One region of the Blautia producta genome, then DNA from elsewhere that is predicted to be linked to it. Evidence: riboswitches for the same ligand, from Rfam matches in the RefSeq annotation. Region 1 holds a riboswitch; each other region holds the start of a gene.
What was found. Region 1 has a riboswitch for ZMP and ZTP ahead of BLCOC_RS07945 (IMP cyclohydrolase). Riboswitches for the same ligand answer to the same signal wherever they lie in the genome.
Positions count from the first base shown of each region.

Region 2: linked by a shared signal. The riboswitch ahead of BLCOC_RS23305 (formate--tetrahydrofolate ligase) and the one ahead of BLCOC_RS07945 (IMP cyclohydrolase) in region 1 are both predicted to bind ZMP and ZTP.
Region 3: linked by a shared signal. The riboswitch ahead of pflB (formate C-acetyltransferase) and the one ahead of BLCOC_RS07945 (IMP cyclohydrolase) in region 1 are both predicted to bind ZMP and ZTP.

Region 1 is NZ_CP136422.1:1,810,238-1,820,749, reverse strand. Features, by position in the region: gene BLCOC_RS07970 (ABC transporter substrate-binding protein) at 1-965, opposite strand, end outside; gene BLCOC_RS07965 (carbohydrate ABC transporter permease) at 996-1,841, opposite strand; gene BLCOC_RS07960 (LacI family DNA-binding transcriptional regulator) at 1,838-2,836, opposite strand; gene BLCOC_RS07955 (NAD(P)-dependent alcohol dehydrogenase) at 3,239-4,288, opposite strand; gene BLCOC_RS07950 (phosphoribosylaminoimidazolecarboxamide formyltransferase) at 4,493-5,671, opposite strand; gene BLCOC_RS07945 (IMP cyclohydrolase) at 5,699-6,412, opposite strand; ZMP/ZTP riboswitch at 6,549-6,627, opposite strand; gene BLCOC_RS07940 (class I SAM-dependent rRNA methyltransferase) at 6,871-8,070, opposite strand; gene BLCOC_RS07935 (hypothetical protein) at 8,089-8,916, opposite strand; partial or broken gene BLCOC_RS27740 (helix-turn-helix domain-containing protein) at 8,946-9,017, opposite strand; gene BLCOC_RS07925 (M48 family metallopeptidase) at 9,122-9,724, opposite strand; gene BLCOC_RS07920 (methionyl aminopeptidase) at 9,718-10,512, opposite strand, start outside.
Region 2 is NZ_CP136422.1:5,168,958-5,179,469, forward strand. Features, by position in the region: gene BLCOC_RS23290 (ABC transporter ATP-binding protein) at 1-1,427, opposite strand, end outside; gene BLCOC_RS23295 (S8 family peptidase) at 1,535-3,277, opposite strand; gene BLCOC_RS23300 (formate/nitrite transporter family protein) at 3,406-4,185, opposite strand; gene BLCOC_RS23305 (formate--tetrahydrofolate ligase) at 4,286-5,971, opposite strand; ZMP/ZTP riboswitch at 6,083-6,169, opposite strand; gene BLCOC_RS23310 (carbohydrate kinase family protein) at 6,262-7,230, opposite strand; gene dltA (D-alanine--poly(phosphoribitol) ligase subunit DltA) at 7,479-9,023, shown strand; gene dltB (D-alanyl-lipoteichoic acid biosynthesis protein DltB) at 9,020-10,192, shown strand; gene dltC (D-alanine--poly(phosphoribitol) ligase subunit DltC) at 10,241-10,471, shown strand; gene dltD (D-alanyl-lipoteichoic acid biosynthesis protein DltD) at 10,509-10,512, shown strand, end outside.
Region 3 is NZ_CP136422.1:2,884,975-2,895,486, forward strand. Features, by position in the region: gene thiE (thiamine phosphate synthase) at 1-492, shown strand, start outside; gene BLCOC_RS12795 (HAD family hydrolase) at 489-1,139, shown strand; gene thiD (bifunctional hydroxymethylpyrimidine kinase/phosphomethylpyrimidine kinase) at 1,136-1,945, shown strand; ZMP/ZTP riboswitch at 2,091-2,170, shown strand; gene pflB (formate C-acetyltransferase) at 2,263-4,515, shown strand; gene pflA (pyruvate formate-lyase-activating protein) at 4,502-5,269, shown strand; gene BLCOC_RS12815 (putative manganese transporter) at 5,464-6,360, shown strand; gene BLCOC_RS12820 (hypothetical protein) at 6,462-7,052, opposite strand; gene BLCOC_RS12825 (cold-shock protein) at 7,528-7,728, opposite strand; gene BLCOC_RS12830 (hypothetical protein) at 8,299-8,535, shown strand; gene BLCOC_RS12835 (hypothetical protein) at 8,770-8,964, shown strand; gene BLCOC_RS12840 (AAA family ATPase) at 9,156-10,512, shown strand, end outside.

The sequences.
Region 1 (10,512 bases):
ATCTTCCCGCTGTTGTACATAACTTTTCCGGGATACATAGCTGTACCTACTTTATCCGCAAACCCTTCCTCTACCAGTGAAGTATCATAAAAATCGCTTATCATCCAAGGTCCGTTTGCAATGATGGCTGTCTCACCCATGAAGAAATTACTGGCAGCATTCTCATATTTCCCGCCCACAGCATCCGGCGTAGTATATTTCTGGAACATTGTCTGAATTTTTCCGGCGGCATCTATAAATTCGGGAGTATTATAATCTGTCGGAAGATTGGTATTCATAAACTTCTCACCTTCCTCTGTCTGTCCGATCATCGCTCCCAGCATAAGTGATGTCACCCAGCCTGAATCTGCTGTGTCCATAGATAACGGGGTAATACCCGCTGCCATCAGTTTATCGCACTGTTCAAAAAATTCATCCCAGGTTTCTGCCGGTTTCTCAATTCCTGCCTGTTGAAACAGGTCTTTGTTATAAAAATATCCGATAACCTGCCTGGTATAAGGTATCCCATAGATCTTACCATCCCTGGAATTCACATCCCAGCATACATCGGAAGACTGTTTCTTCCATTCCTCATCCACATAGGGGGTAAGATCCACAAGCTGGTCTTTCATGGAATCGATCAGGTTATAGCCTCCCGTGGCAAAGGCATCCGGCAGCGCATTGGAGGAGTACAGCACCTTCATTTTATCTACATATGCCTGGTCTCCTGCAATTTCTTCCACATTAACTTTAATCTTATCACCATATTCCTCGTTAAATGCTTCCATCCTGTTGTTAAACCATTCCGTGTTTACACTGACTCCCACCCAGGATGTGGGAAAACTGATTTCTGTCACTGCCTCTGTACCTTTTTCCTCTTTGGCCGGTGCCTCTTTCCCACTGTCTCCGTTTGAACCGCAGCCTGCCATTAAGGATACTGCCGTTACTGCCGCCGCTGATAATGCAATTGCTTTTTTCATTTTCATAACTTGTTCCTCCTTATAATAAATTTTATATTAACCTTTGATCGAACCCGCCACCATACTGGCTGTAACCTGCTCCTGCAGTATAATATAAATTACAATACTAGGGAGGATCACCATGGTGAGCGCTGCAAACATTGCGGTATAGTTAAATGAAAACTGTGAAGTAAAATAATTTAGTGCCAACGGCAGTGTCCTGACCTTCGTGCTTTTTGTCAATATGAGGCCAAACATAAATTCATTCCAGGATGTAAGGAATTGTAAAATGGCGCCTGTCGCCAGACCCGACTTTGCAAGGGGAAAAATAATTGTAAAAAAGGTCCTATAAAATCCTGCCCCGTCAATATACGCTGCCTCCTCCAGCTCTCTGGGTATGCTTTGGAAATAGCTTTTGAATATAAACAACGATGTGGGAAGTCCCAATGCTGCATAGACCAGTATCAGCCCGCTTCTCGTATCATACAGACCCAACCCCATCATAATTTTATATATTGGCATGAGCAGCGCAGAGGTTGGTATGAGTAATGACGAAGAGAGCAGCAGGGTTATCAATGCATTTCCTTTGAACCGGTATCTGGACAAAACATACGCCGCCATAGAAATAATGAGCACATTCAAAAGTGTACTGCTCACCGCGATCAGGACGCTGTTCCCATAGAATTTAAAAATAGGTGCCAGCTCCAGCGCAGCCCGATAGCCGCCCAGCCCCCAGTTTTCCGGGAGAGAAAATGCGGAAGACAAAATTTCTTTGTTCGTCTTAAATGATGATATGACGATCCAGAGCAGAGGACCCAATGAAATCAAAACCAGGAATCCCAGGAATAGAAATCTTATGATTCCCCATAACAACTGCTTCCCCGATACTTTTTTACCAGTCATTCATCTACCTCCCGTTTCTTACATGTGCCTCTTTTCAACAGCTGGTATGGCAATGTATACTCCATATTCTGATTCTGTTCTTTTTCATTCATATTGCAGAACGTATTCAGAGTCCATTCCACCATTTTGTCAATTGGCTGATACAAGGTTGAAAGCTTTGGAATCGTTCTTCCCGAAACACTGATACCGTCAAAACCAAGTACAGATATGTCATCAGGCACACGGTATCCATGGTCATGCAGTGCTGAAATTGCTCCCATGGCTGTCTCATCGCTAAATGCAAAGACAGCTGTAAATTTCTTTCCTTTCTTTATCGCATTTTCTGTCAAACGATAGCCATTATCAAATGTCAGGTAACCGAATTCTGTCATCTCATCCCTGTCAAGCTGTATTCCGTATTCAGCCAATGCCTGCTGACATCCCATAAGCCTCTGAAATCCTGAGCTGAGGCTGTGAGAATAATCTGATAATATGAGTATTTGCTTATGGTTCAGATCAAGCAGATACTTCATACCTTCATACGCAGCCGACATATCGTTGATATGTACCATCTCGCATCTGCTGTCAAAAGACGCACCACCCAGCATTACCACCTTGATATTTTTTGCCTGTATATATCTGAGCATATCTCGGTCTATATCCTCATCCAGATAAATAACACCTCTTACATACAATTCTTTAAAAAATAACTTGTAACCGTCATCACCGACAACCGTTGGGAGAATTACCAGTTTATACTTATATTTTGGCATCTGCTCTATGATTTCCCGTAATACCTCACTGAAATACCCCAGACGCAAATGCGGAACCAGAACAATGATCACTCCCTGCTCACTTCTCTTCTTGGTATTCGGAGTATAATGAAGCTCACGCGCTGCTTCCTCAATTTTTTTTGCAAGTTCATCTCCCACAACATTACTCCCTGAAAAATATCGTGAAACAGTCGCCGGAGAAACCTGTGCTTTTTTCGCAACATCTCGTATTGTTGCTGCCATCTTATCAGTCCCCTCCCACTTTTTAGTCAATTTAAACTATTTTTTTAACTTATCAGCTGTTTTATGGTCAATTTAACAATAAATCTCATACTCAAAAAAGTCAACGCAGTTTCATGTGTTTCATATTTGTTTCATCGTTTTCCTGCTTTTCTCATAGAAACACTCCGCAGCTGCAGAAAATTTTACTTTCGCCATATGGCCGCTCCCTATATCATTACCATAATTTACCATTCCCCCATAAATGCAAAAAAGACAATCAAATGCTCTTACTCGAGCATTTGATCATCTTTTTTATCATAACATCTTTGCTCATCAGGCAGGAAGCCATATAAACAAAGATGTTATGAGTTATGAAATTTCTGCAGCGCTGCCATCTAAAAGCAGTCGACTTGAAACCGGCGTTTATTCATGGATCTTAATAACCGCCTTCACAATATCCGCCTTGTTATTCATAGAGAACTCCATAGCCTTATCCGCCTCATCCAGCGGGAATTCATCCGTCACGATTCCCTTCAGATTGATCTTGCCGTCCGCAACTGCCTGGATGGCCATAGGATAGATATGGCGATAACGGAACACCGTCTTGAATGTCAGTTCCTTGTCAAGAGCGATGCTCATAGGCAGAGTTACCTCTCCTGTTCTGCTGTATCCTACAAATACGATGGTGGAGCCTTTTCTGGCCATGAGAATTGCCTGTCTGGAGGTCACTTCTGCCCCTGCAGTCTCGATCACCAGATCTGTTCCTCTGCCGCCGGTCAGCTCTTTTACTTTGGCTACCACGTCCTCTTTCATGCCGTTGATAACACCTGTGGCACCCAGCTCCATAGCTTTTTCCAGACGTTTGTCCATCACGTCCACAACGTAAACTTCACTGACACCTCTGGCTTTTAATGCCATCATGGAAACCAGGCCGATACAGCCTGCGCCCATAACAACTGCCTTCTGTCCCAAATGTGCATCTCCCTGGATCGCGGCGTGGAATCCAACTGCCAGAGGCTCGATCAGAGCGCCCTCCAGAGTGCTTACATTGTCCGGCAGCTTGAAGCAGAGATTTGCCTCATGTGCCACGTACTCCTGGAACACACCGTCAACCGGCGGAGTCGCGAAGAACACCACATCCGGGCAGAGATTATACTTGCCTTCCTTGCAGAATTCACACTGTCCACAGGTCTTTCCCGGCTCCAGAGCCACGCGGTCTCCTACCTGCAGATGCTTAACATCCTTACCCACTTCCACTACAACACCGCCCGGTTCATGGCCCAGTACAAAAGGCGGTTTTACCACGTAATCTCCGATAGCTCCCGTCTCATAATAGTGCAGGTCAGAACCGCAGATTCCCACATAATCCAGCTTTACCAAAACCTCGTCATCCTTTGGCTGCGGGATGGGTCTTTCTTCAAAATCCATCTTCTGGATATCCGTCATTATTGCTACTTTCATCATGCCTTCCATCTCTTGTTTTCCTCCTCTTATGAATGTGCATTATGTGACTTCATTATAAGCCAGAAACACATATATCACAAGTGAAATTCATGTCTTTTTACTACAAAATTCTTTGAATTTTATATCTCATATTCGTCCTTGACTAAAAAAAGAGGCAGGGATAAAACCGGAAATCCCGGTCTTATCTCTGCCCCAAAGCGGAGGCGAAATAAATTAGTGATGGAACAGACGAATGCCTGTAAATGCCATCGCCATGTTGTACTTATTGCAGCACTCAATGACTGCATCATCGCGTACGGAACCACCCGGCTCTGCGATGTATTTTACGCCGCTCTTGTAAGCGCGCTCGATATTGTCTGAGAACGGGAAGAAGGCATCAGAGCCTAAGGTGACATCTGTCAGTTTGTCCAGCCATGCGCGTTTTTCCTCACGTGTGAACACTTCCGGTTTCTCTTTGAAAATTTTTTCCCATGCTCCGTCAGCCAGAACATCCATATATTCCTCACCGATGTAGACATCAATGGCATTGTCTCTGTCAGCGCGGCGGATACCGTCGATAAACGGCAGATCCAGTACCTTCGGGCACTGTCTCAGCCACCAGTTGTCAGCTTTCTGACCTGCCAGACGGGTACAGTGTACACGTGACTGCTGGCCTGCACCGATACCGATCGCCTGTCCGTCTTTTACGAAACAGACTGAGTTTGACTGTGTATATTTCAGTGTGATCAGAGAAATTTTTAAATCCATCAATGCGTTTGCCGGAATCTCTTTATTCTCTGTCACAACATTGGAAAGCAGTTCATCGTCAATAGAAAGCTCCTGTCTTCCCTGCTCAAATGTGATGCCGAATACCTCTTTATGCTCCAACGGAGCCGGCTGATAATCCGGATCGATCTTGATCACATTGTAGTTGCCGTTTTTCTTCTGTTTCAGGATTTCCAGTGCCTCATCTGTATATCCGGGAGCGATAACACCGTCGGAAACCTCTCTCTTGATCAGCATCGCTGTATCTTTATCACATACATCAGACAGGGAAATAAAATCACCGAAAGAAGACATTCTGTCAGCGCCCCTTGCCCTGGCATAGGCACATGCCAATGGTGATAATTCACCCATATCATCTACCCAGTAAATCTTTTTCAGTACATCTGACATGGGAAGTCCAACTGCAGCACCTGCCGGTGACACATGTTTAAAGGATGTGGCGGCCGGAAGTCCTGTGGCCTTTTTCAGCTCTTTCACAAGCTGCCAGCCATTAAAAGCATCCAGGAAATTAATATATCCCGGCTTGCCGCTCAGAACTTCAATAGGAAGCTCGCTGCCGTCAGCCACATAGATTCTGGAAGGTTTCTGGTTCGGATTACATCCGTACTTTAACGCTAATTCTTTCATTTTCCCATTCTCCTTTATGCTTTTCAATTATTTATTTTTATTTACGATCCTTGTCTCATACTTACCGGTTGCAATATCAATAAAACGGACAAACAGAGACACTTTGTTGTCTTCATTCAGGCTCTCCCAAACATTCTCAGCAAATGCATCAATATCATTGGGAATTCCCACCAGCTTTGGTTCTCCTTCAAAGCTTGGCAGCGGATTGCCGTCATGCATATAAGTGTGTATAAAATGTCCCTCCCCGGCTGCCGGGTTCTCATAAGTAAATGTATAACGGCAGCAGCTCTCGGGATTGCCGTTATTACTCTTCAAAATGGACATAGCATAATGGTATATGCCGGCTTCCACCTGCATAATACCAGAAATCCTTGGTGTGTAATTGGGGCCGTCCGGCTCAAATTCACGCGTTCTCAGGGACTGCTCAAAAGTGATGCCCTTTTCCATTCCTTCATAGACAGTATCTGTCTGGTCACCGTTGGTCACGATCGTCTTATTGCCGATCACACGCACCGGTGCATATATGATCAAACTGGGATCAGTCAGCTTAGACGGGTCAAATGCCTGGGTGCGGATACCCTCTCCCTCTTCCACGAACACACGGTTCCTGCTGTTCTCACTTCTGCCCATGATAAAATATGCAGTAACTGCCTTTGTTCCATCCTCAGACTTACCAATAACAATTCCCCTGCCAGGGTACGCATTTTCTCTCAATTCATTTTCAAGTGATAACATTTTCATGAATTCCTTCTCCTTCTCATTTTGACCATGATCATCAGCTGCCAATCCATCGGCAACTTTACCGTAATAAATGTAACGTAACTGTTCACTACCTTCGCAATTACAATAAAACAACAAAAAAAGCCCACACTCTGAACATACTTGCCCAGACGGTCGGCTTCCTACGCTTATACTCCCTGTGGTTCATTCCACTTCCGTCAGTCATATAAGCAATTTAAACATTATCATGTAATCTTTCTCTTGTCAACGCTTTTTTGACATTTTTCATCAAAAAATAAATTGCAAAAAAATCACCGGCTTATTCATACGGCCCTAGTAACGTCTCTTGAGTATTTTAAACTAAGCATCAGAACCGACGGCAGACTTCAGAAACAGCATAATAAATCAGCCCTCCAGGTGTCCGCCGCGGTGATCAGTCTGACACTACAAGATCACAGCACCGGCATAATCGGTGTTGTTCACCCTTCACATACCTGAAAAATGTAAAACTTCAAATAATAAGATTCCTCTGCCGCCCAAAGAATGGGATGATCTGCTGCCTGTGTCCGATATTCCACCTGCCGCAGTCTCTTGTGCACATTCCTGGCCGCCTGCCCAATGGTCTGAGTAAACATCTCATAGGACATAAAATGTGAGCAGGAACAAGTGGCCAAAAATCCTCCGTCCTTCACCAGCTTCATAGCCCGCAGATTGATCTCCCGATAGCCCTTCACTGCGTTCTTAACAGAATTCCGGGATTTGGTAAATGCCGGCGGATCAAGTATCACAACATCGAACTTCTCCCCCTCTTCTTCCAGTCTGGGAAGCAGTTCAAACACATCTTCACACACGAATTTCACAGTACCTGACAGGCCGTTCAGCTTGGCATTTTCCCTAGCCTGCTCCACCGCAAGCTGGGAAGCGTCCACGCCCAGCACACTCTTTGCTCCCGCGACCCCCGCGTTCAGCGCAAATGATCCTGTATGTGTAAAACAATCCAGTACCTTTGCATCCCTGCATAATTTCTGGATGGCCAGCCTGTTATATTTCTGGTCCAGGAAAAATCCGGTCTTCTGGCCGTCCTCCACATCTACCAGATATCTCACTCCATTTTCACAGATCTCCACCTTGGTATCGAAAGGCTCCCCAATAAACCCTTTAAAAGGCTCCATGCCTTCCTGCCTTCTCACCTTGGCATCGCTCCGCTCGTAAACACCGCGTATCATCACACCGTCCTGTGCCATCTCTTCCTTCAAAAGCTCCAGAATCTTCATTTTCATCCTGTCAATTCCAAGAGCCAGTGACTGCACGACTAAAACATCGGAAAATTTGTCCACAACAAGTCCCGGCAGAAAGTCTGCCTCACCGAAGATCACACGGCAGCTGCTGGTGTCCACTGTCTTTTTCCTGTACTCCCAGGCATCTCTGACCCGTTTTCTCAGAAACCCCTCATCAATCTCCTGCTCTGACTTTCTTGTCATCATACGGATCCTGATCTTGGAGTTGGTATTGATAAACCCTCTTCCCAGGGGATATCCGTCAAAATCGTGGACCATCACCATATCTCCGTTCTCAAAGCTTCCCAGGATACTGGCCACTTCATTGTCATATATCCAGGGGCCTCCAGCTTTCAGGGAACGGCCCTCTCCTTTTTTCAGTGTCGCAATTGCCAGACTCATGTGTCTTCCTCCATTTTTCTATTTTTTCTGTCCCAGCAAAATATAAGCGATTCCGCAGAACAGCCCTCCTACCGGGAATAATACCCAACTGATCTGCCAGGCATTCTGTAAAAAACTCCAGAGCAGATAAACCGCTGTTGTCACGATTATGATACAGGCAGACCATTTTGCTGCCAACGGCATATGGCTTTCCTCGTCCAGTATACGCTGCTGCTCCGGGGTCAGACGCTCACGGTACAGCGGATCATGCTCTTTGTTGTACTCCTCTATATTATACTTGCTTTTTTCCATGCCGGAGTGGACCAGAAGCATCACACCCGCGCTGATAAGCAGGAGCATTAAGAAGCTGTAGAAAGCAGATGCCTCCACTCCCGCAGGGGCGGGCAGGAACTTCTGCAGTTCATCCACTACTATGCTCATCAGAACGATTCCGATCCCCGCCGCTATCTTAATGGGAAAACTGCGGTCAAATGACTCCTTCTCCTCCTCTGTGTAAAAGGGCAGTATATAAGGATGTCTTTTTGTAAAATCACTGTGCCGGATTCCCGCCACTACAAAAGTCAAAACCGCCACAATGAGAAACGGGAACATGACAATATCCTGCAGCGCTTTCCAAAGTCCATTCATTCCTTCCAGGAGAGTGGAAAAAGCTCCTCCTAGAATCAGAATTCCCACACCGGCTGTGACAGCCTTTCCAAATCTTTTCATATGTTCTTCATATTGGGCGGAATCCTCCACAACTTCTGCCTGGGCGTCTTTGCGCAGCAGAGTGTCCATACTGCAGGAAAACATATCACAGAGCTGCATGATCTTTTCCATCTCCGGATAGGATGGCCTGCCTCCCATTTAGAAATCGTCTGTCTGGACACCTCCATCCTCTCCGCAAGCTGTTCCTGTGTGATTTCCTCCCGCTTCCTGTAATACTGTAAATTTTCTCCAAAGCTCATAATGATTTCCTCCATTTCTCATATCTGATCTTGGAATCATTATAGAATTGCATCCATGTAAACTCTACCAATTTCCTGTTGCTTTTGAGGAAATCCATGTAAACTTACGGTTGCACCCCGCTGTTTAAGCGGGTTTTCACATTTTTCCACTGGGGATAGAACGCATCCATATATCCATAAAAAATTTTGTTGTGTCCTCTCTCCAAAAGATGGACCAATTCATGGGTAACCACATATTCCAGACATTCCCTGGGGTATTCACCCAGCCAGACATTAAGCCATATCCTCTTTTTTTCCACATTGCAGGTTCCCCATCTTGTCTTCATATCCCGCAGACGCCACTCCTCTGCATGGACGCCGGTCTTCTGTTCACATTCCTGTATGACCTGGGGAAGGATTTTTTCCAGACGCTTTCTACACTCCTGCTTTTTCTCCTCACGCTCCCCGCCTTTATATAGCTCCCAGGGGGGCTGGCTCTGCCCCGTTCCCTGCCGCTTTTCTTCTATCCAATCCATTCTCTCCAGGATAAATCTTCTGATATCCCGCTCCGGCATTCTAAGAGGTGCGGATACCCGGACGCTTCCGTCCCCGCCCACACGCAGATACATGTTGCGGATCGCTTTTTTGGTCACCTGGATATCAAGGCCGTTCTCCGTCAGATAATACGTCTTTGTCATCTTTGTCCGTTTTCCGGAAGTCTTTACCACGCCAGGACCTCCGGTCCGTTCTCTGTCACCAGCACCATGATTTCCCACTGAGCAGAGGGCAGCCCGTCTTCTGTATAGACCGTCCAGCCGTCATCCTCGTCAATGAAGATTTCACTTGCCCCCATATTCACCATTGGCTCTATGGTAAACATCAGTCCCGGCGCCATCACCATTCCTGTTCCGGCTCTGCCAATATACCCCACCCAGGGATCTTCATGGAACTCCAGGCCAATACCGTGGCCTCCGATCTCCTTCACCACACTGTATCCGTTTTTCTGCGCATGCTCATGGACTGCCTGACTCATATCACCCAAAAATCCCCAGGGCTTTACCTGTTCCAGACCTTTCTCCACACATTCCTTTGTAACTTGCACAAGACGCTCTTTTTCCTGCCCCACGTCGCCGATGCAGAACATCCTGGAGGAATCAGAGTAATACCCGTTCAGGATCGTGGAAACATCCACATTGATAATATCTCCCTCCATGAGTACGATCTCCTCCGACGGAATGCCATGGCAGACCTGGTTATTGATGGATGTGCAGACACTGTTCGGGAACCCTTCATAATTGAGCGGTGCCGGCACTGCTCCTGCTTTTGTAGTGATATCATATACCCAGCGGTCAATTTCTGCTGTGCATATGCCCTCTTTGATATGTTCTGCAACGTAATCCAGTATGGCCACATTGATTTCCGCGCTTTTTTTGATCCCTGCGATCTGTTCCGCAGTCTTTATGATCCCGCGCTTTGGAACGATCCGTCCCTGAGCCTGCAGATGGTTCAGTTTATC
Region 2 (10,512 bases), 2.7 Mb from region 1:
TTCACACCCCTCTGTCCGATATCCGTGTCATAACCATTCTCCAGACCCATTATAAATTCATGGGCATTGGCTGCCTTGGCTGCACGCAGTACCTCCTCGTCCGTGGCATCCGGTTTGCCGTAGCGGATATTCTCCATTACGGTTCCCGCAAAGAGATACACGTCCTGCTGTACAATGCCGATATGATTTCTGAGACTCTGGAGCTTGATCTTTCTGATATCCATGCCGTCCAGACATACGCTTCCGCCGCTCACATCATAGAATCTGGGAATGAGACTGCACAGGGTTGTTTTTCCTGCACCTGAGCTTCCTACAAGAGCCACATATTCCCCTGCTTTTACAGTCAGATCCACATGACTGAGCACTTCCTCCTGGCTCTCCTCATAGTGGAAGGAAACATCCTTAAAAGCGATCTCTCCCTTCACATCCCCCAGCTCCACAGCCTCCGGCACGTCCTTGATGTCCGGTGCAATTGCCATGATCTCCAGAAACCTTGAGTATCCGCTGTATCCGTTCTGGAACTGCTCTGTAAAGGTGATCAGCTTCTTTACCGGGTCTGTAAAGTTATTGATGTACAAAAGCACTGTCACCAGATCTTCCACAGGCATTTTCCCTCTTGTCATAAAGTATGCACCAACCAGAAGCACAGTTATGGTAATCAAGGTTGTGAAAGCTCCCATACCGGAATTATAAGTCCCCATATACTTATAGCTGCGCTTCTTGGAATCCACAAAACGCTCATTGCCCCTCTGGAACTTTTTCATCTCTTCCTTCTCGTTGGCAAAAGATTTTACCACTCGGATACCGGAAAGGCTGTCCTCAATCTGGGTATTGATATCCGCGATCCTGGCTCTGTTCTCCCGGAACGCTGACTTCATCTTCCTGTTATAGATAAAGGCGTAAATAAGCAGAAACGGCACAAACAGGAATGCTGAAAGGGCCAGTTTTATGTTGATAAACATCAGAATAATAAACGCGCCGATAAATTTAATAATAGAGATAACCAGATCCTCCGGCCCGTGATGAAGCAGTTCACTGATATCAAACAGATCAGAAGTGATTCTGGACAAAAGATGTCCTACCTTCTGGTTGTCGTAAAAGGCAAAAGACAGCTTCTGGTAATGCCCGAAAATCTCATTGCGCATATCCCGCTCTATCCTGGCCCCCATGATATGCCCGTAATAGGCAATATAAAAGTTACAGAATGCCTCCACCAGTACCAGAACCACCATGAAGATTCCCAGCTTCACGATCAAATCCGTTGCCTCCTGCACAGGCTGGTTCACAACCGTGCTGGTGATATAACGTACAATAAGCGGTATTACAAGGGTGATCCCGGCCCCTAAAACCGCAAAAAACAAGTCAGAAAAAAACAAACCCTTATAGGGCTTATAGTAGCTGACCAGTCTCTTCAGTGTTTTTCCCATCTCTTTTTGTCTCTCCTTTTCCTCTTCTTGTCTGTTGTGGGGATTTTCATTATAATCACAGTATAAAACAGGACACTGCTTTTGGCAATGTCCTGTTTTACAAACTTTTATATAGGAAAGCTGTCCCTGAGGCACAGCGCCCCGTATCCTGTCTGGTTGTTGGGATAAGGTCCGCCCAGAAGGTGGCGGGCGCCTCTGCGCAGATATGCTTTTACTTTCTCCCCATAGAGAAATGCGTCATTCCCCTTCACGATCCCCCACTCCATTAAAAGGGCAGAGGAGCCTGTGACAAAAGGTGTTGCAAAAGAGGTACCCGTCCTGGACGTATAGCCGCCGTTTGGGGATGCAGTTGTGATATCCACGCCGGGAGCCGCTATATCCGGCTTTACCAGATTGGTAACTCTGGTAAAGCCGCGCCCGGAAAAATCCGCGTAGGCCTGGTATCTGGAATTATAGGCGCCCACAGAGATCACACGCCCGGCTGTGGAAGGAATCGTGAGCGTGATCTCCGGCACCGGAAATAAAAATCGCGTTCCCTCGTTCAGAGCCGCTCCCCCCGGCATCCAAAGATTATATCTTCCGTCCACAATCCTCCCGGGTATGAGATTGATTTTCCACACACCACTGTCCACATATGTATTCTGGGGGATAAAATCAATAAAAATCTCCTGAGAAAGACTGAATGGACTTGGTTTTCCATAATAGATCAAAATCTGTGTGGTTCCCAATTGGAACCGCTGTGGTCCCAGTATTTCCTGAAACGGACCTGCCACCTGTCCGTTGGGATGCTGCAGGGAAATATCCATCCGGTCCACGTACTGTTTCCAAATCTGTATATTCATCCCCGTCTCATAACCACCCACCTGAAACTGCACGCTCTGACTCTCGCTCTGCTCCAAAACACCTGAAGTATGTATCGCTTTATTGCCCTCATTTCCCGTCCCCACACAGATCACTGTCCGCCCCAGGATGGAGGCGCTGTCCAGATATAATTCTATGAGCGACTCACCGCTGTGTGAGCCATAATTATTTCCAAAGCTCAGGTTCAGGGCAAGAGGCATTCCCATGGCAATGGACTGACGGATGCAGTAGTCAATCCCCTGCATCAGTTCTGTGGTCCTGGGGAATCCCTCTGCCTGAGGTGTTCCCAGCTTCACAACTATGATCTGGCTCTGGGAAGCCACCCCTCTGTGAAGCCCCCCTGAAGCCCTTCCGTTCCCGGCCGCAATCCCCAGAACCCCTGTTCCGTGTCCGCTCAGATCACGGCTGGGGACCACTGCATACCGTTCCGCAGGCACGGGCATCTGAAGCGCCTCATCAATCTGCTCTTTTGTATACTCTGTTCCCATAACATAGCCCTGAGGCGGATCACCCGGCACAGTCTGATCCCACAATCTGAGGATACGGCTGCTCCCGTCTTCATTGCGGAAATCAGGATGGGCGTAGTCCACTCCCGAATCCACACAGCCCACAAGCACACCTGAGCCGAAAAGCGGCTGTCCAAGAGGCGAAAAACCGCTCTGTACCGGATTGATACAGGAGGCGGCCCGTCCCTGCTCCACTGTAAAAAACAGCCTTTTGGGCTTCTCGACGAACTCTATCTGAGGATACTCCGTAAGGCTTTGGATACGTCTTTCCGGTACAGAGAGGATGGCAAAACCACCCAGCAGCTCCACTGCCCGGATCTCCGGATCCAGTGCCCCCTGCAGGCTCCCGGAATATTTAACAATTAAATCCCATCTTCTCTCCTCCGGCTCAAAGCCCACATCTAAAACCAATGATTTTTCCCGTTCCTGCGGCGTAGCATCCAGTGCCAGGTTTAACAGATTTTCCAGCTTCTGATCCTGCATAACGACTCCCTGTTTTTTGCTGTATCTCTTCATTATATGCAAAAAAAGCAGTCAAAATCTGCTCTTTTAAACAGATATTGACTGCTTTTAAGTATCCTTCCAAACAGATATCCGCTGCCTGGATCAATTTAACCCTGCAGTGATTTTGATTTGGTCATAATATGATACGGGCCTGCCACGAAGAACACACCGCCTATCATGTTTCCAATCGTGACAAACAGCAGGTTGTAGAAGTATCCTCCTATGCTGACTGCCGCGTCACCTGCATTTAAAAGTCCCACTGCCAGAATACTCATATTGGCAATACTGTGCTCAAATCCACAGATCATGAACACAAAAATACACCAGAATACCATGATGAGCTTTCCTGACTCGGACTTCATCTTTAATGCGCACCATACAGCCAGACATACCAGGACATTACAGAAAATCCCTCTTACCAGAAGCTGTACAGGTGTCAGAGACATCTTTGTGGCGGCTATCTGTGCGAAATAAGCTCCTATATCGCCTTTCGGAACTCCGGTAAGCTGGAATCCGATAACTCCCAGCAGAGAGCCAAGAATATTTCCGATATAACATAAAACCCATGCTTTGACTGTCTTGCCCCAAGGCACACATCCACTGAAGGAAGCACTTGCAAGAACCATATTGTTGCCTGTGAACAGCTCGGCACCCGCCATAATGACAAGGCTCAGGGCTGCCGCAAAGGCAAAAGCCTGCACTGCTTTCAGCATTGGGGACCCCGCTGCGTTCAGAGGTGTTCCCAGCGTAAATGTTACAAAACTTCCAAAAGCAATGAAAAGCCCTGCCGTGATGGAGGATACCATAAATCCAAAGGTATTGTTCTCCATGAAGTTTATCTTGCCTTTTGCCGCATTACAGACTGCACTGAATTCATCAAAATACATACTTTTTCCCCCGCTTCTATAGCTAAATTATGTATACAAAATTCAGGTACGGCAAAGCCGTACCTGAACTTCTCTATATTCAGTTTTCAAAATGGATTTTTTAGAACAGACCGGAAATCTTTCCTGTCTCGTCAACATCGATCCTCTCTGCAGCCGGAACTTTAGGCAGACCTGGCATGGTCATGATTTCTCCGGTAAGAGCAACAATGAAACCTGCACCTGCGGAAATCTTCAGGTTACGAACGGTTACTTCAAAGTCTTTCGGTGCACCCAGTTTTGTCTGATCATCGGTCAGACTGTACTGTGTCTTAGCCACACAGATTGGGCAGTTTCCATATCCAAGAGCTTCCAGCTGAGCAGCCTGTTTCTGAGCGTTTGCTGTAAGAACAGCCTTCTTGCCGCCGTAGATCTTCTGAACGATCTGGTTTAACTTATCCTCAATGCTTCCTTCCAGTTCATAGGAGAATGTAAAGTCATTGGGTTCTTCCACAAGACGTATAACTTCCTTAGCCAGTGCAGCACCGCCTTCGCCGCCTTTTGCCCAAACCTCGGAAAGTGCAACATTTACGCCCAGTTCTTTACATTTAGCTTCTACCAGGTCAAGCTCTGCCTTGGTATCTGTCGGGAATGCGTTGATAGCAACAACACACGGAAGCTTGTATACATTTGTGATATTGCTTACATGTTTCAGTAAGTTCGGGAGACCTTTCTCCAGAGCTTCCAGGTTCTCGTTATTTAAATCTGCTTTCGGTACGCCGCCGTTGTATTTCAGGGCACGTACAGTAGCTACGATAACAACTGCGCTCGGTGTCAGGCCTGCCATACGACACTTGATATCCAGGAATTTCTCTGCACCTAAGTCAGCACCGAATCCTGCTTCTGTGATAGCGTAATCGCCTAATTTCAGCGCCATCTTAGTAGCGATCACAGAGTTACATCCATGAGCGATATTAGCGAATGGTCCACCGTGTACGATTGCAGGTACATGCTCCAGAGTCTGAACCAGGTTTGGTTTCAGTGCATCTTTCAGCAGTGCACACATAGCGCCTTCTGCATGTAAGTCATGTGCTGTGATCGGTTTCTGCTCGGAAACCTTGCCATATGTATAACCAACGATGATTCTTCCCAGTCTCTCCTTCAGGTCTGTAATGTCTTTTGCCAGACACAGAACAGCCATGATTTCAGAAGCAACTGTGATATCGTATCCGTCTTCTCTCGGACAGCCGTTTGTCTTTCCGCCCAGACCATCAACTACGAAACGAAGCTGGCGGTCATTCATGTCCACACATCTTCTCCAGGTAATTTTTCTTGGGTCAATATTCAGGTCGTTGCCCTGATAAATATGATTATCCAGCATTGCTGCCAGCAGGTTATTTGCTGCGCCGATCGCGTGGAAGTCACCTGTAAAATGCAGGTTGATGTCTTCCATGGGAACTACCTGTGCATAACCGCCGCCTGCTGCGCCGCCCTTTACACCGAATACCGGTCCCAGGGATGGCTCACGGAGCGCTACCATTACATTTTTTCCTAATTTCTGAAGGCCATCAGCCAGACCTACGGTTGTGGTGGTCTTTCCTTCTCCGGCAGGAGTCGGGTTGATTGCTGTAACCAGAACCAGTTTTCCATTTGGCTTATCAGATTCTTTTAACAGATTGTAGTCAATTTTAGCTTTGTACTTACCGTACTGCTCCAGATATTTGTCATCAATACCTGCTTTTTCTGCAATCTTTGTAATTGGCTCCATTGTGCACTCCTGTGCGATTTCGATGTCTGATTTGAATCCCATGTTAATACCCTCCTTTTCATGGCAATAGTTTTGTTTCTGCATGTATACTGCCACTGTCTATGTATGAACCCTTTGAAAAAAAAGGGCAACATTTGTCAATTACACAATTACAAACGTTGCCCAGACGGTCGGCTCTCACTTACATTTTGACTTCACTGTGGTGCTCCACATTGTAATCCGTCAGAAATCAAAACTATTATTTTGTTATGTCTATAATTTATCACAAATTCCGATTACTGTCAATGCTGTATCATATTAAAAATTCACAACAATATTTCGACAATTTTACTCTATTTTCCGGCGATAAATGATAATACTTCTTCTTTTTTGGGCATAACACGGAGTGCGCCCTTCTTTGTAGTAATAAGAGAGGAGGCACCGTTGGAGAATTCCAGCATTTCATAGAGCTGTTCCTCTGAAAGGCCTTCAATTCCGTGCTCCAGCACATAATTCAGCGCACATGCGCCAAAGGTATCACCTGCTCCTGTAGTCTCGATGGTATTTTCCTGTAAGAACGGCGCATGGAACACTTCTCTGCCCTCGTGGAAGGCAATGCTTCCCTCTTTTCCCATGGTCACGTTCATGAGCTTCAGATCAGGATACTGGGACAGCAGTATATGGGCGCCTTCCTTCACATCCTTTGTGCCGGTCATGAATTCCAGCTCTTCCTCAGAGATTTTCAGCAGATCACATTTTGACAGACCATATGTGATCTGTTCTTTTGCCAGTTCCATGCTGCTCCACAGAGGCGGGCGCAGATTCGGGTCAAAGGAGATCAGAAGCCCTGCTTCTCTTGCAATATCAATAGCTTTGGCAGTTGCTCTGCGCACACCCTCGTGGGTCATGGACAGGGTGCCAAAATGGAATGCCTTTGCTGATCTTATGTATTCTTCGTCGATCTGGTCTACACTCAGCATCATATCCGCACCGGGATTTCTGTAAAACGCGAAGTCCCTGTCCCCATCCTCAAAGGTATGGACAAAGGCCAGCGTTGTATGGACTTCCTGGTCTTCATACAGATGGCTGGTGTCAATCCCCAGACTGTTCAGTGTGTTTCTCAGGGATGTACCAAACTGGTCCTTACCCACAACACCCAGAAAAGACGTCTTTTTCCCAAGGTTGTTCAGCATGGCCAGCACATTACAAGGGGCGCCGCCCGGATTTGCCTCAAAGATAGGGTTTCCCTGTCCGCTCACTCCGTTCTCTGTAAAATCGATCAAAAGCTCGCCCAGGGCGATAACATCAAAATTCTTGTTCATTTATATTCTCCTTGTCCGTTTTATTCTACTGTGAATTATATTCGTTTTGCCTGCTTTACGCAAGTACCGCGGCATAATTATTCATAAAAAATACATTAGATATAGAATTATTCGTGATCTTATGGCCGGTATTCTTAATGAATCGAAAGGTTTTCTTTAGAATTTCTTATAAATTGAGCCTGCAATTTCTTTTAAATTATATGGTGTAATGAGAACGTAAGAATAATGTCGAAATTGAGGTGATTTCCATGAATATATTAAACCAAATATCCGAGTATGCCTCCATCTGCCCGGAAAGAACAGCCATCTGCTGTGACGGCCTGTCTGTTACTTACGGGGAGCTGGAGTTATATTCCGGGCGTCTGGCCCGTTATCTTGGGCAGCAGTGCGGGCAGGACCACTCCCCCATAGCTGTATACGGTCATAAGCACCCCCTGATGCTTGTATCTTTTCTGGCATGTGTCAAATCAGGCAGGGCATACTGCCCCATTGACACCTCTGTGCCGGATTCCCGGGTGGAAATGATCTTAGACGCCCTTGACTCACCAATCCTTTTGACCCTCTCTCCTCTGCACGGAGACTGTAAAAATAAACGTCCCCTTTCCCTCCAGGAAATTGACAGGATCATACATACCGATTTTCCCTCTATGGACATCCGCATGGAAGAAACCAGGCCAGAGCCTATTTTAGGGGAGGATATTTTTTACATCATATTTACTTCGGGAAGCACCGGCACCCCAAAAGGAGTCACGATCACGGAACAAAATCTGAGCAATTTCCTGGATTGGTCCATTACTCTGGGGACACCCACCAACGCCAAAAAGGGGAAGGTATTTCTGAATCAGGCTCCTTTTTCTTTTGATCTGTCCGTCCTGGATCTGTATACATGTCTGGCTGTGGGCGGAACGCTTTGGTGCCTGACAAATGATGTGCAGAAGGATTACCGGAAACTGCTGGATTCCCTGAAAAGATCCGGGGCCTCCATTATGGTTTCCACACCGTCCTTTGCAGACATGTGCCTGTCAGACCCCGGATTTACACAGACGTCCCTGCCGGAACTGGGCCTGTTCCTGTTCTGCGGAGAAACCCTGACAAACCGGACAGCCGTTAAGCTTATGGAGCGTTTTCCCTCTGCCAGGATCATGAACACCTATGGTCCCACCGAATCCACAGTGGCTGTCACCCAGGTAGAGATAACGCCTAAACTGGCTGCCTGTACTTCCCCTCTGCCTGTAGGCAGGCCAAAGCCTGGCACTGCGTTGCAGATCTGCAGTCCTTCGGGCAGCATACTCCCCGAAGGCGAAAAGGGTGAGATCATTATCCTGGGGGACACGGTAAGTCCCGGTTACTATCAGAACCCTTCACAGACACAAAAGCATTTTTTCACATATACAGAGGAGAAAACTGCGGTACAGGGCTACCGCACAGGTGATAAAGGGTATATGAAAGACGGGATGCTCTATTACTGCGGACGCATAGATCTGCAGATTAAGCTGCACGGATACAGAATTGAGCTGGAGGATATTGAAAATAATCTTATCCGCCTTCCACAGATAGAAAAAGCAGCGGTACTCCCCAATATGAGAGACGGGCGTATCAAAAGCATCAGTGCCTATCTGGTCTGCCCCGGCATGACGGCGCCGGAACGCACTTACGCGGAATCCCTAAAAGAGAAACTGCGCGCATTCCTTCCGGAATACATGATACCTAAAAAACTCATATTCATGGACAGACTTCCCATGACCGGAAATGGCAAGGTTGACAGAAAAGCCCTGGGGAGCACAGTTCTTTGAGTTTTTATGAAGGGCTTTCCTTTTTTATCTGTCTCTTTCTCTTCCTGATCCCCGCCGTCATTCTGGGCATCATGGAAAAAAGAATGGGGCATTATACCCTGGCAGTCTCCCTGGTCTTCATTGTCCTGGTCTTCGGCCACAGCCCCCGGCAGTTCCTCTATCTCCTCTTATTTTACGGATGGTCCTACCTGGTTGTGCGGGGATACGCTGCTGTCCGGGGCAAATACGGAAGAAACGAAAAACAGTATTACCTGTTCCTGGCTGCCATGCTGCTGCCTCTTATATTATGTAAATTATCGCCCTTATTTCACATGAACATTTTTGGATTTACCGGCATTTCCTATATGAGTTTCCGCAGCATTCAGATGGTCATAGAGATTTACGACGGGATCATTGAAGAGGTTCCCCTTCTGGAATTTTCGGGATTTCTTCTTTTCTTTCCCTCCATCAGCTCCGGGCCTATTGACAGAAGCCGCCGCTTTCATGATGACTGGGAGCGCATCATACCAAGAGCCAATTACCTGGAAATGCTGGCAGAAGGAATTTTCAAACTTCTTCTGGGCCTGGTCTACAAGCTGGCGTTGGGCACCCAGCTCTACACACTGCTCACCATATGTGAACAGTCCATGGGCCAGCGCGGTGCCCCCTGGTACTTTGCCGCCGGATATGCCTGGCTGTACGGCTTCTATTTGTTCTTTGATTTTGCAGGATATTCCCTTATGGCTGTGGGAACCGCTTATATCCTGGGTGTAAGACTTCCCGACAACTTCCGTGCTCCATTCAGAAGTCTGGACATAAAAGAGTTCTGGGACCGCTGGCACATAACCCTGTCCCACTGGTTCCGTGATTTCCTCTTCACCCGTTTCATTATGAAATGTACAAAGAAGAAATGGTTTTCCAGCCGCCTGAACAGGGCCTGCGCCGGATTCATTGTGAATATGGGTGTTATGGGTCTATGGCACGGTGTCACCCCTTCCTACATACTCTACGGACTCTATCACGGCATCCTGCTTTCAGTCACAGAGGTATACCAGAAAAAATCAGCCTTCTACAAAAAACACAAAAACCAGAAACTATACAAGGCGGCCTCCTGGCTGCTTACCATAAACCTGGTGATATTGGGCTTCTTTATCTTCTCCGGAAAATTCCTGGAGCTGTTAGCTGCCTGATCTCACATATTATTCTATTGCCTCATTATTATATTAGGAGAAAACAAAATGGAAGAAAAAATTTTAGATTTATTAGCAGATATCTGTGAAGATGACATTGTGAAAGAGGATATAAAGACCGAACTTTTCCAGTCCGGACTTCTGGACTCCCTGGGATTTGCCGAGTTCCTGGCCGGCCTTGAGGAAGAGTGCGGGATTGTCATTGCGCCCTCAGAAGTCACCAGAGAAGAAATGGACACACCTGAAAAAATCCTGACCCTTGTAAGGTCTAAAGTCTGATCCAAGATCCCCTCCAGGAAAGGAAGGCACAGGAAACATGA
Region 3 (10,512 bases), 1.1 Mb from region 1:
TTTCTGAGAGAGGCAAAGGATGTAAAAGCTCTTGCAGACAGCTATCACGTGCCGTTTATCATCAATGACAATGTAGAGATCGCTCTGGAAGCGGACGCAGACGGCGTGCATGTGGGGCAAAGCGACATGGAAGCGGGAAGGGTCAGACAGAAACTGGGGCCGGACAAGATACTGGGCGTCTCTGCAAGGACTGTGGAACAGGCTCTTCAGGCGGAGAAAATGGGGGCAGATTATCTGGGTGTGGGTGCAGTCTTCGCCACCTCCACCAAAGAGGACGCGGATGTGATATCCCGGGACACCCTAAAGGAAATCTGTCAGGCTGTATCCATTCCTGTTGTGGCGATCGGAGGGATCAGGAGAGACAATATGATGCAGCTCACCGGAAGCGGAGCCGCAGGGGTATCTGTCATATCCGGTATTTACGGGCAGCCGGATATCAGAAAAGCCTGTGAAGAACTGCTGGTGCTGGCAAGGGAGATGACAGAAAAATGAGAGAGATAAAAGGGATCATATTTGACGCGGACGGCACGCTCTTTGACTCTATGGGATTATGGGATCAGGCAGGGGAGATATATCTGCGGAGAAAGGGAATCCGGCCCGGAAAAGACATCCGTGAGAGGCTGGAAACCATGACAATGGAAGAGTCCGCGGCATATTTTCGCAGCAGTTACGGGATTGAACTTGAACAGGAAGATATCATTAAAGAGATCAATTCTATGATATTCGACTGCTATGAGAAGGAAATCCGGATAAAGCCGGGGCTTCTGCCGGTATTGGAGGGTTTAAAGAGACGCAGTGTCAGGATGTGCATCGCCACTTCAACGGAGAGACCACTGATAGAAGCAGCGCTTAGGCATAATGGGATCAACTGGTATTTTGATGGGATACTTACCTGTACAGAAGCAGGAGCCGGCAAAAGATATCCGCGTATTTACCAGATGGCAATGAAACTTTTAGATACAAAAAAAGAAGAGACTTTGGTGGTGGAAGATGCATATTTTGCGGCAGAAACCGCGAAAAAAGCCGGATTTTTATTGGCAGTCATACGTGATTTTTATTCGGAAAAAGACAGAGATAAACTGCTTAAACTGGCAGATATTTACCTTGAAAGTTGGGAAGATTGGGAGCGGAAAACATGAAAAAAGTATTGGCGATTGCCGGTTCGGACTGCAGCGGAGGTGCTGGGATACAGGCAGATATTAAAACAATAACTGTTCATAAAATGTATGCAATGAGTGTGATCACAGCGCTGACGGCGCAGAATACAACAGGTGTATATGGAATCCGGGAAGCAGACGCAGAATTTGTGGGAGATCAGATGGACTGTATCTTCACAGACATACGTCCTGACGCAGTAAAGATCGGTATGGTACCCAATGAAAAAATCATTCGGGTGATCGCTGAAAAACTGAGGAGATATCAGGCAGAAGATGTGGTTTTAGACCCGGTGATGATATCAACAAGCGGCAGCAGACTTATGTCCGAGGATGCAGCAGAGGCATTGAAAGAGGAGCTTTTCCCTCTGGCAGCAGTGGTGACACCAAATCTTATGGAAGCGGCTGCGCTCTGTGGATTTTCTGTCTCTGTCCGGCAGGAAATGGAAGGCGCAGCAGAAAAAATAGCAAAATACGGTTCCGGTGCGGTCCTTTTAAAAGGCGGGCATCTGGCAGAAGGAGCAGATGATCTCCTGTACGAGAAGGGAAAATATACCTGGTTTTCTTCAAAGAGGATAGAAAATCCTAACACACACGGAACAGGATGTACCCTGTCCTCAGCCATTGCCTGCAGTCTTGCCGCTGGATATTCTCTGGAAAGAGGAATCAGGAATGCTAAAAAGTATCTGACCGGTGCGCTGCAGGACGGACTTGATCTGGGGCATGGCAGAGGTCCCTTGAATCATATGTACAGATTACCACCTTTTGCCAATGGTTATCCGTTTCGGTAATATGTAATTATTTCTGAGGCCATACATAGCTGCTGTTCACAGAACTGTGCTTTTTTGAGGGCTGTGAACAGTACCAATGTATACTAAAAAGAACATAAAATTCCATTCCTTTTATTGACAATCCTTAAAAAAATGCTTTATACTACAAGTGTTATATGACTGACGGAAGTGGAATGAACCACAGGGAGTATAACATTGATTTAGCCGACCGTCTGGGCAGAAGCTGTCTGGAGAGGACCGGCTTTTTTTAATGAATCCGGTCACATTACAGGACAGTTTCCGACACAATTATTGTCTTAGAAGGAGGACTTGCAAAGATGAATAACTTCAAACAATGGGATGGATTTAAAGGTAGAATCTGGAAAGAAGAAGTCAACACACGTGACTTTATCCAGCATAACTATGTACCCTATGAAGGGGATCAGGAGTTCCTGGAAGGACCTACCGAAGCCACGGAAAAACTCTGGTCTGCACTTTCAAAACTGCAGAAAGAGGAGCGTGCGAAAGGCGGCGTTCTGGATATGGATACTGAAATTGTATCCTCACTGACTTCCCATGGGCCGGGCTACATCAGTGAAGAATTAAAAGACCTGGAAAAGGTGGTAGGATTACAGACCGATAAGCCGCTGAAGAGAGCATTTATGCCTTTTGGCGGTATCAAAATGGCAGAGGATTCCTGTACATCCAATGGCTACACACCTGCTCCGGAACTTCATAAAATCTTTACAGAATATCACAAAACGCACAATCAGGGTGTTTTCGATGCCTACACACCGGAGATGAAAAAAGCCCGTCATAACAAAATTATCACAGGACTTCCGGATACCTACGGCCGTGGCCGTATTGTGGGCGATTACAGGAGAGTGGCTCTCTACGGAATTGATTTCCTGATGGAAAAGAAAAAAGAAGATTACGATAACTGCGGCTGCGGTATCATGACAGATGAGATCATTCGTCAGAGAGAAGAGATCAGCATGCAGTACAGAGCTTTGGCCGATATGAAGAAGATGGCTGAGAGCTACGGATATGATATTTCCAAACCGGCTGTGGATGCCAAGGAAGCCGTTCAGTGGCTGTATTTTGGATACCTGGCTGCTATCAAGACACAGAATGGCGCTGCCATGAGTGTTGGCCGTGTGGGAACTTTCCTGGATATTTATATTCAGAGGGATCTGGAAAACGGCACTTTGACAGAAAAAGAGGCACAGGAGCTGGTTGACCACTTTATCATGAAACTGAGAATGGTCAAATTCGCCCGTGTACCTTCTTACAATCAGTTGTTCTCCGGAGACCCGGTATGGGCTACTGTGGAGGTGGCCGGTATGGGACAGGATGGCCGTTCCATGGTGACAAAGACAGACTACAGGATTCTCCACACACTAGAGAACATGGGACCGGCTCCGGAACCGAATCTGACTGTTCTTTACTCCTCAAGGCTGCCTGAGAACTTTAAGAAATATGCTGCGTATATCTCTGTTGAGACCAGCTCCATTCAGTATGAAAATGACGATGTGATGCGCCCTGTATGGGGAGATGACTATTCCATCTGCTGCTGTGTATCAGCTACCCAGACAGGAAAAGAGATGCAGTTCTTCGGAGCACGCGCAAACCTGGCAAAATGTCTCTTATACGCAGTCAACGGCGGTATGGATGAAAAATCAAGAGTGCAGGTGGGACCTGAGTATAAACCCATTACCTCCGAGTATCTGGAGTACGATGAGCTTGTCCGTAAATATGAGATCATGATGGACTGGCTGGCAGGACTGTATGTAAATACCCTTAATCTGATACAGTACATGCACGACAAATATTACTATGAGGCTGCGGAGATGGCACTGATAGACACAGATGTCCGCAGAACTTTCGCAACAGGAATCGCAGGATTTTCCCATGTGGTGGATTCCTTGTCTGCTGTAAAATATGCCAAAGTGAAGGTTATAAGGGATGAAGAAGGCATGGCAGTGGATTTTGAGACAGAAGGTGATTTCCCGCGTTATGGAAATGACGATGACAGAGCCGATGATATTGCAGTATGGCTGCTCCACACGTTCCTGGAAAAACTGAAAAGATATCCGACTTACCGCAATTCAGAGCCTACAACCTCAATCCTGACCATTACATCCAATGTGGTTTACGGAAAAGCGACAGGTGCGCTGCCGGACGGCAGAAAAGCAGGGGAACCTCTTTCACCGGGAGCAAACCCAAGCTACGGCGCAGAGAAAAACGGTCTTCTGGCTTCCCTGAACTCCGTTGCGAAGCTTCCGTATGAGTGGGCACTTGACGGAATCTCCAATACACAGACCATTAATCCCGGTGCCATCGGACATTCCGAGGAAGAGAGAATCAACAATCTGGTGCACATCCTGGATGGATATTTTGATCAGGGTGCACATCACTTAAATGTAAATGTATTCGGCATAGAAAAGCTGGTGGATGCCATGGAACATCCGGAAAAAGAAGAGTATGCAAACTTTACCATCCGTGTATCCGGTTATGCGGTAAAATTCATTGATCTGACACGCGAGCAGCAGTTGGATGTGATCGCTCGTTCTGCACATGAGCGCATATAGTTCCAGAAAAGGCTCCATCCATTCTATAGAAAGCTTCGGCTCTGTGGACGGACCCGGTGTCCGGTTTGTGATTTTTCTGCAGGGCTGCAGAATGCGCTGCCAGTTCTGCCACAACCCTGATACCTGGAGCACCAGCTCCATGGATATGATGTCAGCCGATGAGCTTTTAAGCCAGGCTCTGCGTTATAAGGCATACTGGGGAGACAAAGGAGGAATCACCGTCAGCGGCGGTGAGCCTCTGCTCCAGATGGATTTCTTACTGGAGCTGTTTACTAAGGCAAAGGAGAATGGAGTGCATACAGTTTTGGATACTTCGGGCAATCCATTTTCCAGACATGACCCGTTTTTTCATAAATTCAACCGCCTTATGGAAGTTACAGATCTGCTGCTCCTTGATATAAAGCAGATTGACAGTAAAAAACACAAAATTCTGACAGGATGCGGAAATGAAAACATTCTTGATATGGCCAAGTATCTGGCTGAAATCAGGAAGCCTGTATGGATCCGCCACGTTCTCGTACCGGAACGGAACGATTATGACGAAGACCTTATGAAACTGGATGCATTTGTTAAAGGCCTGGGCAATGTACAGCGCTTTGAGGTGCTGCCATATCACACACTGGGAATTTTCAAATGGCAGGATATGCGTATCCCGTATCCCCTGCAGGGAATCGAACCTCCCACAAAAGAGCGGGTGGAGAACGCGAACAGACTACTTCATACAAATGAATATACAGGTTATTTGAACGCATAGACTGTGCGGCAGCAGAAATACGAAAAACTTCTGCTGCCGTTTTGCGTTTTGGACAGTCAGTGCAAATATTGCAATCCGCCGTTGAGTTTATTGCGGTTTTGTGCTATCATTAGAAACTGGCGCAGAACTTTGCAGGCGTCGGTAATTTTAAGCAGAGAAAGTAATGGGTTCTGCTGCGGAAGGGAGTTGTGTTAATGATACTTGATGTGATTTCAGATGCTTTGCTGGATACGGCGAAGCTGATCCCTTTCCTGTTCCTGACCTATCTGGTCATGGAATATCTGGAACACAAGACAAAGAATAAATCAAAACAGATCATGCAGAAGTCAGGGCATTTAGGCCCTCTTATAGGCGGCGTTGCAGGTGCGTTTCCTCAGTGCGGGTTTTCTGCCGCTGCGGCAAGCCTCTATTCCGGCGGAGTTATATCCGCGGGTACCCTGTTGGCCATTTTTCTCTCCACCTCTGATGAGATGATTCCTATCTTTATCTCCGAATCTGTAGCTTTGGGAACAATTTTGCGGATCCTGGGACTGAAAATAGTGTTGGGAGCTGTCTCTGGTTTTGTCATAGATATATTATGGCGCTTCAGCAGCAGGAAGAGAAGAGAACGGGAGGAACACAGGCATATACACAGGGAACACCATGAGAAAGATATCCACGATCTGTGTGAATCCGAACATTGCCACTGTGAGAACGGGAGCATTATCAAATCTGCTTTTCTGCACACCCTGCAGATCACCGTTTTTATATTTTTAGTATCTCTGGCTATTGGATTCTGCGTGGAGCTGGTTGGAAGTGATAATATCGGATATTTTATCAGCAGCAAGCCCTTTATCGGAGTATTTTTGGCGGCATTGGTCGGCCTTATTCCAAACTGCGCGTCCTCCGTTGTTATAACTCAGCTCTATCTCACAGGCATTCTGGGAGCCGGGCAGATGATGGCGGGACTATTGGTAGGAGCCGGTGTGGGTATCCTGGTACTTTGCAGAACCAATAAGGGAATGAAAGAAAATCTGGGACTCATTGGGATTCTTTACGGAACAGGCGTGTTCTGGGGAATTCTGATAGAAGTGTTGGGAATTGTTCTTTGATAAAAAGAATCTGGTTTGCGGACAGTGGAAAGCTGGCATTTCTGTGTGAAATGCCAGCTTTTTTGTCAGTGACAAGGCTTCTGAGAAGATGACAGTGTTCGTTATATAATCTGTATTCGGTATGCAGCGGTCTGAGGCGGTATGCTGGCTGTCTGGAAGTCTGCATGGGTGATCCTGACCATCTGCCCGGGGCGGAGCGCACGCAGGGGGATAGGGTTTCCGAAACGGTTTAATATAACGGTGTCATCTGAAATTGTATATCGTATCTGGCTGTTGATATCATCCGGATTTCCTGTGATCAGGAATCTGTTTCGAGGGTCAACGGACGCGATCCTTCCATCTGTGGTGTTGTTCTGCGGGCGTGGATTTCTTTTGACAATAATGAGAAAAGCATTTGCCTGGGGAGGTATGCTCCTGGTCATTCGGGAAGAGAATACAGCATTTATCCACATGCCTTTTCTGAGCTGACATGCGTTGATGCGCCTGCCGAACATATTCAGAATAACTGTATTTCTGCCTGTATTCAGACGTAAGGTCTGTATAGAGGTGACTTGATCAGCATCGCGAACAGCATAAGAAATCAGAATATGTCCGACAGAATTGTCATAACAAAAAACTTCTTCCACCAGGGCATTGTCAATGCGCATGATATTACCCTGCTGAATGATCGTACCACGTGGGTCATTACTCATAATATGTGTACCTGAACATTATTTGTTGGTCTTATTATATGCGGACTTTTAAAAAATGCCAGTGTATCTTTGGGTTATTGGGGGGAATAAAGAAAAATTTTGGTTTAAAGAATTGTTTAAGTGTAAGATTTTATATAAACGATCTGTATAAATGATACGTTTGAGTTTAACTGTAAATTTAGGTTGAGCCAGCAAGGAATAATAAGATAAACCCCGCCGACTTAGCTGTAATGATTAATCATAGCTCTGACTAATTAATATACAGGTTCTCAATACCTGCTTCAACGGTTCAGTACCCTCACAGTTATAAGCAAAAATCCATGCAGAATTGCTTTTGACCATGGATTTTTGCCTGGCTGATGAGCGTTTTTACTTTTCACAGGGGAGCACAGTAAATGTACAGACCTGCGGAACAGTTATTTCCTGTCACCGAGGATTACAGGTATTAAGAAAATAGTGAAATGATTATTCTGGTTTAAGCTGCACACACATTAACGGCCTGCATACCGCGGTTTCCTCTTGTTAAATCATAAGTTACGCTCTGACCGTCTTCAAGAGATTTGTAGCCGTCACAACTGATTCCTGAGAAATGTACGAATACATCAGATCCGTCTTCTCCTGTGATAAATCCAAATCCTTTTTCTGAGTTAAACCATTTTACTGTACCTTTATTCATGAAAGATACCTCCTAATTTTTATATGCATTTTACAAAACAAAAAAAGCATATAGCAGTAAATCATTAATAAAAGAATGACTTACGGATATATGCGAAATCAAGGCTTTATCAAAACACTTCCTGTATCCTATCACATGAAATTCAGAATGTCAAGAAGAAATTGAAAATTTTTGTTGTGGTAAAATTTACAATAATAAAGTAAAATCGATTATAAGGGGAAATCGGCTATAAGGGATAATTTTAACAGGAGAGGGGAATGAGCTTGTAAAATAATGAAAAAATCGTTATACTACATACTTGCAGGAGCTCTAAAATGTGAGGGTTCTCACTGTGCAGCGATGTTCTTTTAGTTAGTGAACTGTTGCGAAGTGAAATATATGGATCACAAAAGAAATTTGCTCCGGAAAATTAAAAAATAGTATTTGATTTTGCGGTATCGAAAAATTTTTTAGAACAACAAAGACTTTTGATGCTTTGGTGCCCGAAGGGAGTCCGGATTTTCTAAGACGATATGGGCAGATATAAGGGAACATATACTCGACAAATCGGAATCTCATGGAGGTCAAATCATGCAATATGCAATAGAATTATATTATGATAAAGATACTGAAAAAAAATTATTTCAGTTATCCGAAGGGATTGCAGATAAGAAAATCAGCACAAAGTTTTTGGAGTGGAAGACAAGGCCGCATCTTACTTTGGCCTGTTTCAATGATGTAGATGAGTTATTATGTATAGAAAAAATAAAAAAATTTGCAGTTTGCTACGGAACTTTTGCAGTCCTTTTTCTCAGCGGCGGATTTTAGGTAAGGAATGGAAAAACTGTCCAACAATGAATAGCAGATTTATGATATTTGGAATGTTATGCAGTTAAAGGTTGATTTCAAGTGCCAAGGTATAATTCCCTTGCTATTTGAAAATCAAGCCGGTAAAGCTCTTATTTTCAATGCTTATTCTACTTCTACCCCGTAGTTGTGCCACAGCCTGGGAAGGCCATCATGCAGCGACTTTGTTCAATAGGCATTTATGGAGGACAATATATGGATAAGAAAGTATTAAAGAAAATTCTTTTTTTGTTAAGTATCCTTTTCACAATTTTAACTTTTTTGGGAACTGTATATGTATTGCTAAACAAAGGGCAGGTCAGTGCGGGATATGCAGTAGTTCCTATGCTTTGGGCTGTATTGTTCATAACAACCTATAACAAAGTAAAAAAGGATTTGAAAAGCGAGTAATAAACTAAGGGTGCCGGGCCGATTTAAGTATGCCTTATTTGTAAAAATGACAGGGCGGCTGCGTTTGTTTTTCAGGAGTTAAGATAATAGGAGCATTTATTTGTGGTTTAGGTTCGGATATTTTGAACTCCTGAAAGGAATCTAAAAAGAGGTTAGTAATAGCAATAAAAAAATAAAAGGAGTATGCAATTATGCCAGTATTTGATTTCAGCAACAGTTCAGATGAGAAAAAGAATAATGAATTTCAGTGCACGTACACCGTATTCCGTTCTAATGAGAACGCAGCCTCGCCGGAAAAACCCATCCTGCTTTTGGACAATCATAAGCGGACATGGAAACATCATTCCTGTGGTGTTTTTGCCAATCAGGACAAGCAGACGGCTTTTGAGTTTAAGGAAGAGGATGGGACATTTAGCGCGGATATTCTGCAGATAGATGCCCGTTTTGTCAGCCTTCTTCACTGGCTGGGCGAAAACCATATTAATGTGCGTCTGTCCGGCAAAAACAGGGAAGAGGGCTATGCAGTATACAAGATTCGGGAAACCGCTTTTGGAGGGGGAACGAAGCTGTCCGCCGAGGACGGTTTCCTTCAGTTTATGATAGAAAGACTTTTGTCAGGCAGTGCGCCTGCAGAGGAAAATGAGGACGAGGATCAGGATGAAGCCGGTGACAGCATGAAACTCACAAGTCTGCAGAGCATTACAGACTTTATGACCTGCGCGGGTAAAACAATGCCTGACAATATCCGCCTTTGGGCAAGAAGGAATCTGGCAGTTGCCCGTTCTCATGAGGTTTCTCCTGAAGAGAGGCGCCACGCCCAGCGCGCGCTTTCTATTATGATGAACATCCAATGGAAAAATAATTATTTTGAAGCCATTGACCCTCAGGAAGCACGCAGGATTCTGGATGAAGAACTTTACGGTATGGAACGGGTGAAACAGCGCATCATGGAAACTATCATACAGATCAACCGTACTCATACCCTTCCGGCATATGGCATTCTGTTGGTGGGGCCTGCCGGAACTGGAAAGTCTCAGATCGCATATGCGGTTGCCCGTATTTTAAAACTGCCATGGACAACATTGGATATGAGCTCCATCAATGATCCGGAACAGTTGACAGGCAGTTCCCGGATCTATGCCAATGCAAAACCGGGAATCATTATGGAAGCATTCTCAATGGCAGGAGAGTCCAATCTTGTATTTATCATCAATGAGCTGGACAAAGCGTCCGCAGGAAAAGGCAATGGAAATCCCGCAGATGTCCTTCTGACTCTCCTTGACAATCTGGGCTTTACAGATAACTATATTGAATGTATGGTTCCGACTGTGGGTGTGTATCCCATAGCTACAGCCAATGATAAAGATCAGATCAGCGCGCCCCTCATGTCAAGATTTGCCGTCATTGATATACCGGATTACACAGCAAAGGAAAAGAAAATCATATTTTCACGGTATGCTCTGCCTAAGGTCCTGAGGCGTATGGGTCTGCAGGAGAATGAATGTGTCATAACTTCGGAGGCCGTTGACGCAGTTGTGGAAAAATATG